Regions from separate parts of the Aeromonas genomosp. paramedia genome, predicted to be linked through region 1. Evidence: predicted binding sites of a transcription regulator. Region 1 holds the regulator's gene; the other holds the start of a gene.
What was found. The regulator MetJ, encoded in region 1, represses methionine synthesis genes. The targets are predictions, from matches to a motif close to AGANNTCTAGANNTCT.
Positions count from the first base shown of each region.

Region 2: the regulator MetJ is predicted to act here: its motif matches at 1,654-1,669, upstream of metA (homoserine O-acetyltransferase MetA).

Region 1 covers NZ_JAAROG010000001.1:239,555-243,931, forward strand. Annotated here, with positions in the region: gene HB860_RS01235 (aromatic amino acid transport family protein) at 1-503, shown strand, start outside; gene HB860_RS01240 (tRNA-binding protein) at 576-914, opposite strand; gene HB860_RS01245 (AraC family transcriptional regulator) at 999-1,745, opposite strand; gene metJ (met regulon transcriptional regulator MetJ) at 1,781-2,104, opposite strand; gene metB (cystathionine gamma-synthase) at 2,328-3,506, shown strand; gene HB860_RS01260 (bifunctional aspartate kinase/homoserine dehydrogenase II) at 3,506-4,377, shown strand, end outside.
Region 2 covers NZ_JAAROG010000020.1:259,183-263,559, forward strand. Annotated here, with positions in the region: gene HB860_RS16790 (tyrosine-protein phosphatase) at 78-596, shown strand; gene metA (homoserine O-acetyltransferase MetA) at 674-1,627, opposite strand; gene HB860_RS16800 (HD-GYP domain-containing protein) at 1,772-3,010, shown strand; gene HB860_RS16805 (competence/damage-inducible protein A) at 3,038-4,201, shown strand; gene HB860_RS16810 (metal-dependent hydrolase) at 4,209-4,377, opposite strand, start outside.

The DNA.
Region 1 (4,377 bases):
TGGTGGGCTTCGTGCTCTTCTTCGTCTTCTCCTGCGTGCTGAGCCTCTCCCCGACCCAGCTGGCCGAGGCCAAGGTCCAGAACGTCTCCGTGCTCTCCTATCTTGCCAACATCACAGACAACCCTGTGATAGTGACCCTGGGGCCGCTCATCGCCTTCATCGCCATCAGCTCCTCCTTCCTCGGCCACTTCCTCGGCGCCCGGGAGAGCCTGAAAAGCCTGATCGCCAAGCCCACAGGGCTGTCGCTGGCCAAGGCGGACCGGCTCGGCATCGCCCTGATGTTCTTCGCCATCTGGGGGGCGGCTGTCATCAACCCCGGCATCCTCGGCCTGATGGAGACCCTCTCCGGTCCCGTCATCGCCATGATCCTCTTCATCATGCCGGTGGTGGCCATCTACAGGGTGGAGGCGCTGGCCCGCTTCCGTCAGGGTTGGGTGAACGGCTTCATCCTGCTGACCGGTTCGCTCTCGGTCTCGGCCCTGCTCTTCAGCCTGCTGAAGTAACAGCGGCGCGGTGGCTAAAAAGAGAGAGGCGACCCCGGGGTCGCCTCTCTCTTTTTCATGGGGCACAGTACCTCAACCCAGCTTGGCGCCGTTCTCCACCGCCTGCTCCGGGATGGCCATCACCACGGCGCCATCGGCCCGGTAGAAGCCGGTCAGCAGAAACTCCGACTGGATGGGGCCTATCTGCTTGGTCGGGAAGTTCACCACGGCGACGATCTGGCGCCCCACCAGATCCTCCGGCCGATAGAGATCCGTTATCTGGGCGCTGCTCTTGCGCACCCCGAGCTCGGGGCCGAAATCCGCCCATACCTTGTAGGCGGGCTTGCGCGCCTCGGGGAAGGGCTCGACCCGCACCAGGGTGCCCACTCTCAGCTCCACCATCTCGAACTGCTGCCAGCTTATGGTCTGCATCTTGGCTCCTCCTTTCACACACCTTGCATTGACCCCAGCATGCCTCGAAACGGCAGCCCCTGTCTTCGGCAAGGAGCCGGACTGTTATGGCTGCGGGCCGTTTTGCTGGCGCCAGCGGGAGGGGGTGAGGCCCGTCTCGGCCAGGAAACGCTCGGCGAAGGCGCCCTGATCCTGATAGCCGCAGCGGTTGGCCACCTCGCATATGGGCAGGGCACTGTGAGCCAGCAGGGTACGTGCCAGCGCCATGCGCCGCCCGCGGATGTAGTGGGAGGCGCTCATGCCGAACTGCTGGCGAAAGGCGTGCTTGAACTGGCTCTGGCCGAGGCAGGCAACAGCGGCGAGCCGCTCGTTGCCAAGGGGCTCGGCGAGGTGGGCCTCGATATGGCGCTGCACTCTTGTCATGCGGGGGGCCAGGGTGGGGCCCATGCCCTGACCCTGGGCCAGGAGGCCCAGCCAGACCTGCTCCATGCCGGCCACATGGCGACCCTGGCGCACCATCTGATGGAGGAAGGCGAGGTAGTGGCGCTGGGGCTCGTCCAGGGGGATGAAGGGGCGCTCGCCAAGGGCCTCGGGCAGCCAGTGGCTCTCCTGCACCAGGAAGGAGAGCGCCGGGTCGGCGGCGTAGTCGTGGCGAAGACCGGGGGCGATGACGCAGGCAAAGCCAGGGGCGAGGCGGCGACCCTGGCCCTGCACCTCGATCTCGAGGGGACCGTCCAGGGGGATCACCAGCTGGGCGAAGTCGTGGCTGTGGCTGCTGATGTCGCTCTGGTAGCGGCGCAGGCTGAACGGGCAGGGGGCGGATAGAGATGACGCGGCACCGGGCCGCGTCATCGAAGAGGGGGGATTATGTGCCATGGGCCACCGGATTACTCGGCGTCGAAATCTTCGATCTCTTTGCCGAGCGCCTCCATGATGGCGCGGGCCTCGGCGGGGACGCTGTCCGGATGGTCCTTGCGCAGATCGTCGTCACAGGGCAGCGGCTGACCGGTGAATGCGTGCAGGAAGGCCTCACAGAGCAGCTCGCTGTTGGTCGCATGACGCAGGTTGTTCACCTGGCGACGGGTGCGCTCATCGGTCAACACCTTCAGCACCTTGAGCGGGATCGAGACGGTAATCTTCTTGACCTGTTCGCTCTTCTTGCCGTGCTCCGCATAGGGGCTGACGTAGTCGCCGTTCCACTCTGTACCCATGTTCCACCTGTTCTCGTTTGGCCGTGAGCGCGGATTTTAACCCTTAAGGATCTCAATGGCAATCCAACAGCAAAGCCATTTAGACGTCTAGAAGTGTTGACGGCTTTTTTAAGGTGGCGTAGTGTGATGCACCATGGGCCGGCACTCCGGCCAGCGCAAATGAGAGCGGGGCAGGACGACCCACGAGGCGGACCGGCTCCGGCAACACATCAAGGAGAGTGACATGACCCACAAGGCCACCCTGGCGGTACGCACCGGGATTGAGACAGACACACAACACGGTGCCGTGGTGCCCCCCATCTACCTCTCCAGCAACTACACCTTTGCCGACTTTGGCGAGCCTCGTCAATACGATTATGCCCGCTCGGGCAACCCGACCCGCACCAATCTGGCGGACGCCCTGGCGGCCCTGGAAGGGGGCGCAGGCGCCGTGGTGACCGGCACCGGCATGGGAGCCGTCCACCTGGTGACCACGGCCCTGCTCAAGGCGGGGGATCTGCTGATCGCCCCCCACGACTGCTACGGCGGCACCTGGCGCCTGTTCGAGTACCTGGCGGCCAAGGGCCACTACCGGGTGCAGTTCGTCGATCAGGGGGACGAGGCGGCGCTCGCCGAGGCCCTGGCGCAGCAACCGGCCCTGGTGTGGGTAGAGACCCCCTCCAACCCGCTGCTGCGGGTGGTGGACGTGGCCGCCATCGCCGCCGCCTCCCATGAGGTGGGTGCCAAAGTGGTGGTGGACAACACCTTCCTCTCCCCGCTGCTGCAACAGCCGCTCTCGCTGGGTGCCGATGTGGTGGTGCATTCGACCACCAAGTACATCAACGGCCACTCCGACGTGGTGGGCGGGGTCGCGATCGCCAAGGAGGCCGAGCTGGCCGAGTCCCTGGTGTGGTGGGCCAACTGTCTGGGGCTCACCTCCGGCGCCTTCGACTCCTACCTCACCCTGCGCGGTCTGCGCACCCTGGCGCCGCGCCTGCGTGCCCATCAGGAGAATACGGACAGGATCCTGGCCTTCCTGCAGCAGCAGCCGCTGGTCAAAAAAATCTATCATCCCAGCCTGCCGAGCCACCCGGGCCACGAGATTGCGCGCCGTCAACAGTCCGGCTTCGGCGCCATGCTAAGTTTTGAACTCGATTGCAACGAGACGGGGCTGCGCGCCTTCCTCGCGGCGCTGCGCCTCTTCTCGGTGGCGGAATCCCTCGGCGGGGTGGAGAGTCTGGTGGCCCATCCGGCCAGCATGACCCACAGGGCCATGACTCCGGCGGCGCAGCAGGCGGCGGGCATCAGCGCCCAGTTGCTGCGCCTCTCGGTGGGCATAGAACACGGTGAAGACCTGGTGGCCGATCTGGCTCAAGGCTTTGAACAGGCGCAGTTGGCACAACAGGCAGAGCAGGTGAAGTAATGGAACAGCAACAGCAAGGAGAGAGTGCGGTGGCGGCAGAGAGAGCCTTGAAGCGGCGTCATGTGCACAAGTTTGGCGGCAGCAGCCTGGCAGATCCTGTCTGCTATCGCCGGGTCGCCAGCATTCTCGAACAACAGGCCGAGCAGCAGGGCGGGGGCAGGGAGCTGGTGGTGGTCTCCGCCGCCGGCAAGACCACCAACCGGCTGATCCAGCTGGTGGAACTGGCCGAGGCGGGTGACGAGGCCGCAGGGGAGGCCATCACTGCCCTGCACGCCTACCAGCAGAGCCTGATCGACGGCCTGCTGGAGGGGGAGTTGCTGCTCGACTTGAGCCAGCAGCTGACCGACGACATGCAGCAGATCGCCAAGACCCTGGAAGGGCAGTTTGATCGCTTCGAGCGCAACGGCCTGCTGGCCTTTGGCGAGGTGTGGTCGGCGCGTCTGCTGGCCGCCCTGCTCAGCAGCCGCGGCGACAAGGCCATCTGGCTCGACGCCCGCAGCTTCCTGCGCGCCGAGGATGGCGCCCTGGTCAAGGTCAATACCGCCATCTCCAGCGAGCTGCTCAAGGCCCGCCTGGCGGAGCACCCCGGCCGCATAGTGGTGACCGGTTTCATCGCCGCCGACATGGAGGGACGCTCCCTGCTGCTCGGCCGCAACGGCTCCGACTACAGCGCCAGCCTGCTGGCCGCCCTGGCGGACGGGGAGTCCACCACCATCTGGAGTGACGTGGCCGGTGTCTACAGCGCCGATCCGCGCCGGGTGAAGGAGGCGCGCCTGCTGGAGCGCCTGAGCCTGGCGGAGGCCAACGAGCTGGCCCGCCTCGGCTCCTCCGTGCTCCATTCCCGCACCCTGCAGCCGGTGGCCGACAGCCG
Region 2 (4,377 bases), on a different contig from region 1:
CCCTCTATGCTGTGCCGCACTCAAACAAGGGGCCAACAAGTTCGTTTGACACCCGATTAGCACCGACAAGGATCCTCATGCTCAGTGCCCACCCCTTCTGGAGCCTGGAGGTTCCGCGCCTCGACGGCCAGCTGTTGCTCACTCCCTGCCCCGGCAACCAGCAGGTTGCCATGCCGCTCGCCCTGGCCCAGTTGCAGCTGGCCGGTGCCGACGGTGTGCTCACGCTGATGACGAAGGATGAGCTGGCCGCACGCGGCGCAGGCACCCTCGGCTCACTGGTCGAGGCCAGGGGCATGGCCTGGTTCCACCTGCCCATAGCGGACGATGAGGCCCCCGATGAAGCCTTCGAGCGAGCCTGGCCCCCCGTGCTGCCGCAACTGCTCTCCCTGCTGCGCGAGGGCAGACACCTGGCCATTCACTGTCACGGAGGGAGCGGTCGCACCGGGCTGGTGGCGGCCCTGCTGCTGATGGCCCTTGGCCAGCCCCAGCCGGAGGCCATGGCCGCCATCCGGGCCCGGCGGCCCGGCGCCTTCACCCTGGCCTGCCACCGTCACTGGCTCGACACCCGGGGGCGACGGCTGGCCGGGGCCGACTGAAGGGTGCCCTGGCCCTTGAGCTGCGGACAATTGAACACCTTGGCGAACTCCTCCGGCTAATAGCGGGTGAGCCGGCCCTACACCTGGCCCTTGGGCTGCTCGTAAGTGAACACCTTGCCGATGTCCTCCAGCCGATAGCTGGTGAGCTGATAGACGTAGTAGTTGAGCCAGTTGGAAAACAGCAGGTGGCCGTGGCTGCGCCAGGTGGCGCGCGGGGTCTGATCGGGGTTGTCGCCCGGGTAGTAGTTGACCGGGATGACGGGGGTGAGCCCGGCCGCCAGATCCCGCCGGTATTCGCCGTCCAGGGTCAGGGCATCGTATTCGGGATGGCCGGTGACAAACACCTGGCGGCAATCCTTGGTCGCCGCCAGATAGACGCCGGCCTCCTCGGACTCGGCGAAGATCTGCAGATCGGTCTGGGCGCGGATAAGATCCCCGTCGAAGGCCGCATAGCGGGAGTGGGGCGCGACGAACTCGTCATCGAAGCCACGCAGCAGCGGCTCGTGCTCATCGAGGCGGTGGTGGCGATAGACCCCTGACAGCTTCTCGCCGTGGGTCTGCTTCTCCATGCCATACAGGGCTTTCAGCGCAGCCTGCACCGCCCAGCACAGGAACAGGGTGGAGGTCACATGCTGATGGGACCACTCGATGATCTCGACGATGCGCGGCCAGTAGACCACCTCCTCGAACTCCACCAGCCCGAGCGGCGCCCCCGTGATGATCATGCCGTCGTAGTTGTTGCCACGGACCTGCTCGAAGTCGTGATAGAAGTTCTCCAGGTGCGCCTGGGGCGTGTTCTTCGACTCCCGATCGTCGATGCGCAGCAGATCCACGTCCACCTGCAAGGGCGAGTTGGAGAGCATCCGCATCAGCTGGATCTCGGTCTCTATCTTCTTGGGCATCAGGTTGAGGATGAGCACCCGCAGCGGACGGATGTTCTGGGTGACGGCCCGGGATTCCGTCATCACGAAGATGTTCTCCTGCCCCAGCACTTCGGCGGCGGGCAACTGGTCCGGGATCTTGATCGGCATGCTGACTCCCTGTACTGCATCGGTAAATATGTCTGGACATCTAGAAGCCTATAATAAAGCGCTCATCCTGTCATCAGATACCTTTTGTATTCACCCCTGCCTTTGACTAGCATACGGCTCTGTGTGTCTCTCGTGCCCAACCCCATGACAGGAATCAAGATCTCGGTCGATCGGCTGCAAGTCGGCAATTACGTCTCCCTGCCACTGGGATGGCGTGAGCACCCCTTCCTGTTTTCCAGCTTCAAACTCAAGAGTGAAGAGGAGATAGAGCTGATCCGCCGGCTCGGTCTCAAGCTGGTGACCATCATCCCCGACAAGAGCGATGCCCCCCCCAAGCCCCTCGATCGGGTGCAGCCCGCACCGGATGGCGCAGACGATCTGGTCGGGCGCCAGCAGGAGATGCAGCAGGAGAAGACCAGGCGCATCGAGCAGTTGCAGCGCTATCGCCGGGATCTGCAGCAGTGCGAGAAGCATTTCCAGCAGTCCCTGGCCCAGGTGCGCAACCTGATGGGCAAGATCCAGTCCCGCCCCCTCAACGCCATCAATGAGGCCCAGGAGCTGATCAACGCCATGACGGAGCAGCTGCTGTCGGTGGACGAGATGGTGCTGCACCTGGTCTCCGACAGCGCGGATGGCAACAGCCTCCAGTTCCACTCCCTCAACGTCAGCGTGCTCAGCATGCTGCTGGCCAGGGAGTGCAAGCTGCCGGCGGAGGCTATTCGCCAGGTCGGCATGGGGGCCCTGTTCCACGACATCGGCAAGCTGAAGATCCCGAGCCAGATCCTGCGCAAGACAAGCCCCCTGACCAAGCCGGAGCAGAATCTGATGGCCCAGCACCCGCGCTACGGCCTGGAGCTGCTGAGCCTGGCCAGTGACTTCCCCGAGCCGGCGAAGCGCATAGTGCAGTACCACCACGAATACCTGGATGGCAGCGGACCACAGGGGCTCAGGGGGGATCAGCTCGACCCCCTGACCCAGATCGTCTCCCTCATCAACGAGTACGACAACCTCTGCCACCTGCAGGCCAAGGTGCCCTACTCGGCCCTCGGCAACCTCTACAAGCAGCGCAAGGCCCAGTTCAACACCGACCACCTCGGCATGCTGATCCGCCTGATGGGCATCTACCCGCCCGGCAGCGTGGTGCAGCTCTCCAACGGCCAGGTCGGGCTGGTGATGTCGGTCAACGCCTCCCGCCTGCTCTACCCTGCGGTGCTGGTATACGATCCCCGCATCCCGCGCCAGGAGGCGGCCATCATAGATCTCGAGCAGGCCGAGCTCTCCATTGCCAAGGTGATCCACCCCAAGCGACTGCCGCCGGCGGTGTTCGAGTACCTCAACCCCCGCACCCGGATCAGCTACTACTTCGAGCACAACAAGCCCTGATCGGGGTCCACCACCCAAGGAGTCTGCATGCGTATCGAGATCATCAGCACGGGGGACGAGATAGTGACCGGCCTGGTGGTGGACACCAACGCCGCCTGGCTCAGCGCCCTGCTGCTGGAGCAAGGCTGGCAGGTGCGCCGTCGCCTGACTGTGGGGGACAACCTCGCGGATCTGAAGGCCGCCTTGCAGGAGAGCGCCGACCGCGCCGAGGTGGTGCTGGTGTGCGGGGGGCTCGGCCCCACCGCGGATGATCTCACCGCCCAGGCGGCGGCCGAAGCCTTTTACCAGCCGCTCACCCTGTTCCCCGACTGGCTCGCCACCATGGCCGAGCGCTACGCCAGCCGGGGCCGCACCATGGCCCAGAGCAACAGCAAGCAGGCCTGGCTGCCCCGGGACTGCGAGATCCTCGACAACCCGGTCGGCACCGCCTGCGGCTTCGTGGTCAGCCACCCGGCCAGCCACGGCCAGAGCCGGCTCTTCTTCACCCCGGGCGTGCCGTTCGAGTTCAAGCAGATGGTGCGCGAGCAGATCTTGCCTCGCCTCAAGGCGCTGGCGGGGGAAGAGACGGACACCGAGCTGCGCCGCTTCTATACCTTCGGCATCTCGGAGTCCGCCCTCTCGGACAAGCTGGATGCGGCGCCCTGGCCTGCGGGTATCGAACTCGGCTACCGCTCCTCCATGCCCCTCATCGAGCTGAAACTCATCGGCCATGGGGCCAGCGCCGCCGACATGGCCGCCGCCGAGGCGCGCCTGCTCGGGGAGATAAGTCCCTGGCTGGTGGGACGGGGGAACGAGGAGCCGGCGCAGCAGATCCTGGCCCTGCTGGGGGCGCGGCCGCTGTGGCTGCAGGAAGGCGAGAGCCGGGGCGCCCTGCTGGCCATGTGCCACCCCCATCCGGTGCTGGAGGCCAGCTTCAGCCACAGCCTCCCCTGCGAGCTCGACCAACTGACGGGGAGCGGACAGGAACCCAGCCTGACCGTAGGCAGTGCGGGCCCCGACGGCGTGCCGCTGCTGCTGTGTGCAGACGGCCAGCGAATCGGCCAGAGGGTGAAGCTAAGTCACCCGGATCCCGAGAGCGGCCGCCGGATCCTCGCCTTCGCCGCCCTCGACATGCTGCGCCGTCACCTGCAGGGCCTGCCGGTGCTCGCCGACTACCTCACCCTGACCAGAACCGCCAGCCGCATCGGCTGATACCGGGCTAGAAGGCGCCTAAGCCCGCGCTCCCATGCACCCAGTACCCGGCGAGCGCCAGGGTCAGCAGGCAGAAGGCCTTCTCGTAGCCCCCGCCGCTCTTGAGGGGCAGACCGGGCAGCCGAAAGCGTCGGCGCCAGGGCCAGAACAGGGGAATGCCCGCCGGGGTGAGCCAA